DNA from 3 places in the Variovorax sp. GW821-FHT09B01 genome. Region 2 is predicted to be linked to each of the others. Evidence: predicted binding sites of a transcription regulator. Region 2 holds the regulator's gene; each other region holds the start of a gene.
The links. Region 2 encodes LexA, which represses DNA repair genes until DNA is damaged. Its sites were predicted from a motif close to ACTGTATNNNNATACAGT; they were not measured.
Positions count from the first base shown of each region.

Region 1: a site for LexA is predicted at 1,735-1,752, ahead of AC07RV_RS45250 (ATP-dependent helicase). Genes of this name have one in related genera too.
Region 3: a site for LexA is predicted at 1,605-1,622, ahead of recA (recombinase RecA). Genes of this name have one in related genera too.

Region 1 covers NZ_JBWKPQ010000046.1:8,076-11,346, reverse strand. The annotation lists gene AC07RV_RS45250 (ATP-dependent helicase) at 1-1,722, opposite strand, end outside; gene corA (magnesium/cobalt transporter CorA) at 1,954-2,940, shown strand; gene AC07RV_RS45240 (5'-methylthioadenosine/adenosylhomocysteine nucleosidase) at 2,933-3,271, opposite strand, start outside.
Region 2 covers NZ_JBWKPQ010000002.1:308,975-312,245, reverse strand. The annotation lists gene AC07RV_RS08625 (asparaginase) at 1-765, opposite strand, end outside; gene lexA (transcriptional repressor LexA) at 838-1,512, shown strand; gene AC07RV_RS08615 (hypothetical protein) at 1,690-2,073, shown strand; gene AC07RV_RS08610 (D-2-hydroxyacid dehydrogenase family protein) at 2,329-3,271, shown strand, end outside.
Region 3 covers NZ_JBWKPQ010000004.1:307,873-311,143, reverse strand. The annotation lists gene recX (recombination regulator RecX) at 1-429, opposite strand, end outside; gene recA (recombinase RecA) at 497-1,558, opposite strand; gene AC07RV_RS15940 (MarR family winged helix-turn-helix transcriptional regulator) at 1,705-2,190, shown strand; gene AC07RV_RS15935 (response regulator) at 2,257-2,928, shown strand; gene AC07RV_RS15930 (sensor histidine kinase) at 2,966-3,271, shown strand, end outside.

The DNA.
Region 1 (3,271 bases), on a different contig from region 2:
CCGGTCGCTGGTGGCCTCGGGCGGATCGAGCGTGAGCTCGGTGAGGAAGCGTTCGCGCGAGGCGTAGCCCGAGGCCATGTGCACCAGTTGCTCGACGTCGCCGCGGCGCGTGCCCGCGGTGTCATCGTAGAGCCGCTCGAGGTGCGGCAGGTACCAGTCCATCGCGATGCCCACGTCGGCCGGCCAGGCCAGCGATGGCGCGCGCAGCGCGGCATAAGCCTCGGCGAAGGCGGCCCATTCGGCGCGCGCGGCGCTCGGCGGCACGAAGTCGCGCAGCGCGACGGCCGGATCGGCCGCCTGATCCATCGCGTCGAGCAGCTTCGCGCTGGTGGCCGGCCCGATGCCCGGGATCAGCTGCGTGACGCGAAAGCCCGCCATGCGCCCGCGCGGGTTCTGCGCGAAGCGCAGCACCGCGAGCAGGTCCTTCACGTGCGAGGCCTCGAGGAATTTGAGCCCGCCGTACTTCACGAACGGGATGTTGCGGCGCGCCAGCTCGAGCTCGAGCGGCGCGCTGTGGCTCGAGGTGCGGAACAGCACCGCCTGCGACTTGAGCGCGAGCCCGCCCTCGCGGTGCGCGAGCACCTTGTCGGCCACCCAGCAGGCCTGCTGCGATTCGTCGGGCACGCGCACGATCTGCGGCCGCCCGGCCGAGGGCTTGTCGGTCCACAGCGTCTTGGCATGGCGCTCGGCCGCATGCGCGATGCACGCGTTCGACACGTCGAGGATCGGCTGGGTGGAGCGGTAGTTGCGCTCCAGCGTGACCACGCGCGCCGGCCGCGAGAACTGCGTGGGGAAGTCGAGGATGTTGCGCACCGTCGCGCCGCGGAACGAGTAGATCGACTGCGCGTCGTCGCCCACCACGGTCACGCCCCGGCCATCGGGCTTGAGCGCAAGCAGGATCGCGGCCTGCAGCAGGTTGGTGTCCTGGTACTCGTCGACCAGCACGTGGTCGAAGCGCGCGCCCAGGTGCTGCGCCAGCGTGGGCTCCTCCATCATGCCGGCCCAGTAGAGCAGCAGGTCGTCGTAGTCGAGCACGTTCTGCTGCTGCTTGGCCTCGACGTAGGCGCCGAACAGCTGCTGCAGCTCGACGCCCCATTCGGCGCACCACGGGAAGGACTGCCTGAGCACCGACTCGAGCGGCGCGCGCGTGTTCACGCAGCGCGAATAGATCGACAGGCAGGTGCCCTTGTGCGGAAAGCGGCGCGCACTCGACGAGAAGCCGAGTTCGTGCCGCGCCAGCCCCATCAGGTCCTCGGCGTCGCCGCGGTCGTGGATGGTGAAGTTGTCGTCCAGCCCGATCTGCGCGGCGTACTCGCGCAGCAGCCGCGCGCCGATGCCGTGGAAGGTGCCGGCCCAGGGCAGCGCGGGCGCGGTGTGGGCCTGCAGACCCAGCACGCGCGCGAGCACCTGGCCGGCGCGCTGCGCCATTTCCTGCGCGGCACGGCGCGAGAAGGTCAAAAGCAGCAGGCGCTGCGGATCGACCCCGCGCGCGATCAGGTGTGCCACCCGGTGCGCCAGCGTGCTGGTCTTGCCCGAGCCGGCGCCGGCGATGACGAGCAAGGGCCCTGCATCGGCCGCGTCCGGCGCGCCACCGGCCAGCGCCTCCACCCCGTGCTCGACAGCCGCGCGCTGCTCGTCGTTGAGGCTGGCGAGGGCGGCCGCGAGGCGCTCGGCCTGGGTCGCCGGCGGGCTGGAAAAAACGGGGGACACGGCGCTCGGCATGGGCGCCACTCTACTGGATGTTCGTCCAGTCCAGCCAACTCTGCGCTCATTCGCCGATGACATAATCGCGCCTCGCTGCAACTGGAGACCGCATCGTGGAAACCGCCCCGTCTCGGCAGCTTTCAACTCCCGGCTGAGTCAGGCCGACCGGGTCCGGGATTTGAAAGCGCCCCCCTTTCTCGCCCCCCGCCCGTCCGCCCCATCGCCCCAGCCATTTCACGGGAGTGAGCCATGCTCAATATCTTCACGCTCGCCAACGGCCGCCTCGTCCAGGAAGAGATCGAGGCCCTCGAGGAGCTCTCCCGCTTCCAGCCGATCTGGGTCGACCTCGAATCGCCCACGCTCGAGGAGAAGCGCTGGATCAAGCAGTACTACGGCCTCTCGATCCCCGAGGACGCGATGGACGAGGACATCGAGGAATCGGCGCGCTTCTATGAAGAGGACAACGGCGAACTCCACATCCGCAGCGACTTCCTGATCGACGACGACGAAGCCCCGCGCGCGGTGCGCGTCGCCTTCATCCTCAACCAGCACAACACCGACCTGCGCAGCCGCGGCGTGCTGTTCTCGATCCACGACGAGGACGTGCCCGTGTTCCGCCTGCTGCGCATGCGCGCGCGTCGCGCACCGGGGCTGATCGAGGACGCGAAGGAAGTGATGCTCAAGCTCTTCGACGCCGACGCCGAGTACTCGGCCGACTCGCTCGAGAACATCTACGACGAGCTCGAGGCCGCCAGCAAGAAGGTGCTCTCGGGCAACGTCAGCGACGAGCTCGCGGGCGAGGTGCTGGGCGCCATCGCGCGCCAGGAAGACCTGAACGGGCGCATCCGCCGCAACGTGATGGACACGCGCCGCGCGGTCAGCTTCATGATGCGCAGCAAGATGCTCAATGCCGAGCAGTTCGAGGAAGCGCGGCAGATCCTGCGCGACATCGAGTCGCTCGACAACCACACGGCCTTCCTGTTCGACAAGATCAACTTCCTGATGGATGCGACCGTCGGTTTCATCAACATCAACCAGAACAAGACGATCAAGATCTTCTCGGTGGCCAGCGTCGCGCTGCTGCCGCCGACCCTGATCGCGAGCATCTACGGCATGAACTTCAAGTTCATGCCTGAGCTCGACTGGGCCATGGGCTATCCCTACGCCATCGTGCTGATGGCCGCGAGCGCGCTGGTGCCGATGTGGTACTTCCGCCGGCGCGGCTGGCTCAAGTAGAAGGCTGGGCGGCGAGCCAGGCGCCGACCAGCGCGAGGCTGTAGCGGCTCGCGACCTCGGCGACGAAGCGTGCGAAGTCGCCATGGGCTTCGTCGTCGGCACGGTCCGAGATCGTGCGCATCGCGGCGAAGGGCACGCCGTAGTCGTGGCACACCTGCGCCACCGCGGCGCCTTCCATCTCCACCGCCAGCGCATCGGGCAGCGCGCGGCGCAGCGCCTCGCTTTCGGCCGCGGTCGCGACGAAGCGGTCGCCACTGATCAGCAGGCCGCGATGCACGGTCGGCGAACGCAGGCCGAATTCATCGACGGCGCCCTGCCCCACCAGGGTCAC
Region 2 (3,271 bases):
CAGCACGAGGCCGTGCAGAGGCGACGCCGCCGTGCCATCGGCACGCAGCGCATGGATCAACGCGCCGCTCGCGCCCGCGTGGCTCATCACGATCTCCACGCGCGGCCATGCGGCCTCGTCCTCGGGAAGACGGCCGAGGGCTACGCCTGCTTCCGAAGCCGGCCAGTCACGCATGCGCCGTACCTCGCCCTCCTCCACGTAGCCCACCGGCCCCGCGTCGCCCGCGTCGAAGGCATCGAGCCGATAGGTGTGCACCTTCTGCACGTCGAAGGCACCGAGCACCGTGCCCGCGCATACCGCGGTCACGCCCTGCGCGCCCGGTGTCGCGGCCACGGCGATCGCATCGCGCACGTTCTGCGGACCGTCGGGCGACAGCGCGGAGGCCGGGCGCATGGCGCAGGTCAGCACGATGGGCTTGCGCGGCGCCAGCACCGACTGGAGGAAGAAGGCGGTCTCCTCGAGCGTGTCGGTGCCATGGGTGACCACCACGCCGGCCACGTCGGGCTGCGCCAGCCAGTGGGCGCAGCGCAGCGCCAGCGCGCGCCAGATCGCGAAGGACATGTCCTTGCTGTCGACCTGCGCCACCTGCTCCGCCGCCAGCGTCACGCCAGCGGGCGCCTCGATGCCGCCGAGCAGGTCGGCCACGCCCACCTCGCCGGCGGTGTAGCCGATGTTGTCGCCACTGTTCGCCGCGCGGCCCGAGATGGTGCCGCCGGTGCCGAGCACCACCACGCACCGCGGATTCGAGAGGGATGAATTCACCATGGCTTGCCAACTTTGAAAAACTGGTTAAAAATACAGGTACTGGATGTTCAGCCAGTGCCGCAAGGAACCACCATGCAGTTCGCCGTGAAGCTTACCGCCCGCCAGCAGCAGATCCTCGATCTGATCCAGAGCGCCATTGCCCGTACCGGGGCGCCGCCCACTCGTGCCGAAATCGCGAGCGAGCTGGGCTTTCGCTCCGCCAATGCCGCCGAGGAGCATCTGCAGGCGCTGGCCCGCAAGGGCGTCATCGAACTCGTGAGCGGCACCTCGCGCGGCATCCGCCTGAAGGGCGATGCCCTGCGCTCGCTCGCCGAATCGCGCAACAGCCAGTTCTCTCTGTCGCTGCCCGGTATGGCGCAACTCGCGCTGCCGCTCATCGGCCGCGTCGCGGCCGGCTCGCCGATCCTCGCGCAAGAGCATGTCGACCAGACCTACTACGTCGAGAACACGCTGTTCCAGCGCCAGCCCGACTACCTGCTCAAGGTGCGTGGCATGTCGATGCGCGACGCCGGCATCATGGACGGCGACCTGCTCGCCGTGCAGGCCACCAAGGAAGCGCGCAACGGCCAGATCGTGGTGGCGCGCCTCGGCGACGAAGTGACCGTCAAGCGCCTCAAGCGCAACAAGCAGGTGATCGAGCTCCATGCCGAGAACCCCGACTACCCGACCATCGTGGTCCAACCCGGCGAGCCCTTCGAAATCGAAGGCCTCGCGGTCGGCCTGATCCGAAACACCATGCTGATGTAGGCCTGCCGAGCCGGCCCGGCGGTCTGCATCGCCGAGCCGTTTCGCGGATCCGCATCACGCATCCCCCATCCGGTCGCTGCAGGTGGCGGGCGTATGGCGCTTTGTCGCCATCACCCTGCTGCGCCCGATGACAACGAATCCTGCCTGTGTTCAACCTCAAACCTTCTTGGAGTTCACATGGGAATCGCCCTCCTCACCTTCGTCGATCTTTGGATGCCGCTGCAGTCGCTCGCGAGCCGCTGGTTGCCCGCCCGCCCCGCACACCGTCGCGATGACGACCTGTGCGCCAGCGAGCTGCGCTATGTGTCGGTACGGCCGTCGTGCACGGCACGCGGTGACAGCGGACATAACGCCGTCACGGCCGCAGCCGTCGCGCAGGCGCCTTCGCGTCCGCTGCGGGTGGTGCGCGTCGTCGACCGCCAGCAGGGCGGCGCGCGCAACAGCAACCGCGTCGTGATTTCGGGCCGGATGGCGGATGTGTGCGCCGAGCTCGACCGCCTCGCTGCGCTCGAGGCACTCGAAGCCGCCGCCGTGGCGCCCCGCCCCGTGCACCTGCACTGAGAGCATCGGCCCAGCGTTTCACGCAGTCGCTCGATCACGTGAACGCGCAAGGTCTAGGCTCAGGGGTGTGAAGAAACCATAGCAGCCGGTTTGTTCAACCCTGTCGGGAAGGCAGTGCCGACCTCGCCCCTTTGCCCGCCTTTGCCCCTGCTTCTCCTGCCTTTGCCCCCGTTTTCACCTCTTTCGGGGCCCAGGGGCCGTATCCAAACGTTCAACGGCGCGCCGATTCCATGCTGCGAGGCACAATGGCATGCCATGAATATTGTGATCCTCGACGATTACCAGGATGCGGTGCGCAAGCTGCACTGTGCTTCGAAGCTCGATGCCTACGCAGCCAAGGTCTACACCAACACCGTCAAGGGCATCGGTCAACTCTCGGTGCGACTCAAGGACGCCGATGTGATCGTCCTGATCCGCGAGCGTAGCCAGATCTCGCGCCAGCTGATCGAGAAACTCCCCAAGCTCAAGCTGATCTCGCAGACGGGCCGCGTCAGCAGCCACATCGACGTGGCCGCCTGCACCGAGCGTGGCGTGGCGGTGGCCGAGGGCTCGGGTTCGCCGCAGGCCCCGGCCGAACTGACCTGGGCGCTGATCATGTCGGCGATGCGCCGGCTGCCCCAGTACATCAGCAACCTCAAGCACGGCGCCTGGCAACAGTCGGGACTCAAGTCGGCCTCGATGCCGCCCAATTTCGGGCTCGGCTCGGTGCTCAAGGGCAAGACGCTCTGCGTCTGGGGCTACGGCCGCATCGGCCAGCTCGTGGCGCGCTATGGCCAGGCCTTCGGTATGCAGGTCGTGATCTGGGGCCGCGAGGCGAGCTGCGCCAAGGCGCGCTCCGATGGCTTCCAGGTGGCGCAGAGCCGCCAGGAGTTCTTCGCGATGGCCGATGTGCTGTCCGTGCACCTGCGGCTCAACGACGAAACCACCGGCCTGATCACGCTCGAGGACCTCTCGCGCATGAAGCCGACCTCGCTGTTCGTCAACACCTCGCGCGCCGAGCTGGTCGAGCCCGATGCGCTGCTCGCCGCGCTCAACCGCGGCCGCCCCGGCCTGGCGGCGATCGACGTGTTCGAGAGCGAACCGCCGTTGCAGGGCCATGCGCTGCTGCGCCTCGAGAACTGCATCTGCACGCCGCACATCGGCTACGTGGAGCAGGAGAGCTACGAGATGTACTTCGGCCAGGCTTTCGACAACGTCG
Region 3 (3,271 bases), on a different contig from region 2:
CAGCACCTTGGCCGCCACCGCGGCCGAAAAGCCCCGCGCCATCAGGAAGCGGGCCTGCCGGGCGCGTTCCTTGGGATCGGCGGGTGGGGCGTCGAAGCGGCGGCGCCAAAGCGCAGCCGCGCGTTCGAGCTCGCTGCCCTGCAGCCCGGCCACCGCCTGCGAGATGGCCTCGGCGCCGATGCCCTTGGCCTGCAGTTCCTGCCGCACGCGCGCCGCGCCGAGCCGGCCCGCGCGCTGGTGCAGCACCGAGGCGACCACGCGCTCCTCGCTGATGAAGTCCTTGGCCGCGAGCTCGTCGAGCGCGGCCTTGAGCGTGCCCGGCTCTTCCTCGTAGCGCGCCAGCTTGCGCTCGAGTTCGCTGCGGGAATGCTCGCGCTGGCTCAGCAGGCGCAGCGCGCGGCCTTTCAGGGAAGGAGCATCGAATGCCATCGGAAATGCGGGAGCGGAAAAAGAAAGCGGGGCGACCGCAGGCGCCCCGCTCGCAGGCATCGGCCGGTTATTCGGCCGCGCCGGTCGCGTCCGCCGCCAGCAGCGGGATGCCCAGCGATTCGCGCACCTTGTTCTCGATCTCGCGCGACAGCTCGGGGTTCTCGCGCAGGAACTCGCGCGCGTTGTCGCGGCCCTGCCCGATCTTCTCGCCGTTGTAGGCGTACCAGGCACCCGACTTGTCGATGATCTTGGCGGTCACGCCCATGTCGATGATCTCGCCCTCGCGGCTGATGCCCTCGCCGAACAGGATGTCGAACTCGGCCGTCTTGAACGGGGGCGAGACCTTGTTCTTCACCACCTTGACCTTGGTTTCGTTGCCGATGGCCTCGTCGCCCTTCTTGATGGTGCCGATGCGGCGGATGTCCAGGCGCACCGAGGCATAGAACTTCAGCGCGTTGCCGCCGGTGGTGGTTTCGGGCGAACCGAACATCACGCCGATCTTCATGCGGATCTGGTTGATGAAGATGACCATGCAGTTGGTCTTCTTGATCGTGGCCGTGAGCTTGCGCAGCGCCTGGCTCATCAGGCGGGCCTGCAGGCCGGGCAGCGAGTCGCCCATTTCGCCTTCGATTTCGGCCTTGGGCGTGAGCGCGGCGACCGAGTCGATGACGATCAGGTCGACGGCGCCCGAGCGCACCAGCGAGTCGACGATTTCGAGCGCCTGCTCACCGGTGTCGGGCTGGCTGATCAGCAGGTCGGACAGGTTCACGCCGAGCTTCTGGGCGTACTGCACGTCGAGCGCGTGCTCGGCGTCGACGAAGGCGCAGGTGCCGGCCTGCTTCTGCATGGCGGCGATGACCTGCAGCGTGAGCGTGGTCTTGCCCGAGGATTCAGGACCGTAAATCTCGACCACCCGGCCGCGCGGCAGGCCGCCGACGCCCAGGGCGATGTCGAGGCCCAGCGAGCCGGTGGAGACCACCTGGATGTCCTCGAGCGCCTCGCCTTCGCCGAGCCGCATGATCGTGCCCTTGCCGAACTGCTTTTCGATCTGGGCCAGCGCGGCCTGGAGGGCCTTGGCCTTTTCGGTGTTGGCGCCTGCGATGCTCGAGCCCTTGACGACTGCGTCCATGTGAAAAACTCCTTGAAGATCAACGGGTTGTGTACGGTCGGATCCATCTGCTTTTAACTACAGCCTGGATGCTTGAACAGTAGTGTAGGGGCGGATGGATTTGAGTAAACCCGTTTTTTGGTCAGTTTGCTTTACCATTTGGCGCCGTGAGCGACACCCCCTTCCCCCTCGATCCCGATGCCTGGCGCCAGACCCACCTGGGCCGGCTGCTCGGCCATGCGATGCGGCGCTTCGACGAGCGCGTGCTCGCGCTGATGGCGCACGACGTCGACGTGCCGCTGGCGCTGTCGAACCTCGCGGCGCGCGCGCAGGTGAGCGCGGCCCACGTGCACATCACGCGCCACCTCGCGCGCGAGGGCTCGCGCCTGACCGAACTCGCCGAGCGCGCCGGCATGACCAAGCAGGCCATGGGCGCGCTGGTCGACCAGTGCGAGGCCTGGGGGCTGGTCACGCGCGGGCCCGATCCGCTCGATGCGCGCGCGCGGCGCGTGCTGTTCACGGCCGACGGCCTGGCCTGGCTCGAGGCCTTCCGCCAGGCGGTGACGCAGGCCGAGCGCGAGTTCCGCGCCAGCGTGGGCGACGATGTCGCCACCGTGGTAACCATCGGTCTGGAAGCCTATACGGCGGGCTAGACTCCCCCCGAGCGGAGACAACGTGCAACGGCGCCGCCCACGGCGCGAACCGGGCTGGAGGTGGCTATGCGGATACTGATTGCCGAAGACGACAAGGTGCTGGCCGATGCACTGCTGCGCAGCCTGCGCACCTCGGGCGCCGCCGTCGATCACGTGGCCAACGGCTCCGAGGCCGACACCGCGCTCATGACGCACAGCGAGTTCGACCTGCTGATCCTCGACCTCGGCCTGCCCAGCCTGCACGGCATCGAGATCCTCAAGCGGCTGCGCGCGCGCGGCTCGCAGCTGCCGGTGCTGGTGCTCACCGCGGCCGACAGCGTGGAGGAGCGCGTCAAGGGGCTGGACAACGGCGCCGACGACTACATGGCCAAGCCCTTCAGCCTGCAGGAGCTCGAGGCGCGGGTGCGCGCCCTCACGCGCCGCGGCATGGGCACCACCAGCAACGCGATCAAGCACGGCCCGCTGATCTACGACCAGGCCGGCCGCGTCGCCACGCTCGACGGCAAGATGGTCGAGCTGTCGGCGCGCGAGCTGGGCCTGCTCGAGGTGCTGCTGCAGCGCGCGGGCCGGCTGGTCAGCAAGGACCAGCTGGTGGAGCGCCTGTGCGAATGGGGCGAGGAGGTCAGCCTCAACGCGATCGAGGTCTACATCCACCGCCTGCGCAAGAAGATCGAGAAGGGCCCGGTGCGCATCGCCACCGTGCGCGGGCTCGGCTACTGCCTCGAAAAGATCCAGTGACGCGCGTGCGGCCGCCGGGCGCGGCGGGTCCGGTCCGATGAAACTCTTCCAGCGCGCGCAGCGCTCCCTGTTCGGCGAGATCCTCGACTGGATGCTCACGCCGCTGCTGCTGCTGGTGCCAGTCAGCATCGGCGTGACCTGGCTGGTGGCGCAGGGCATCGCGAGCGCCTCCTTCGACCGCGTGCTCACGCACAACATCGAGACGCTGGCGCGCACGGTCTCGCTGCAGAAGGACAGCCCGCGCTTCGTGCTGCCGCAGCCGACCCGCGAGATCCTGCGCGGCGACGACACCGACCGCGTGTACTACCAGGTGCTCGACAGCCACGGCACGCTGCTCAGCGGC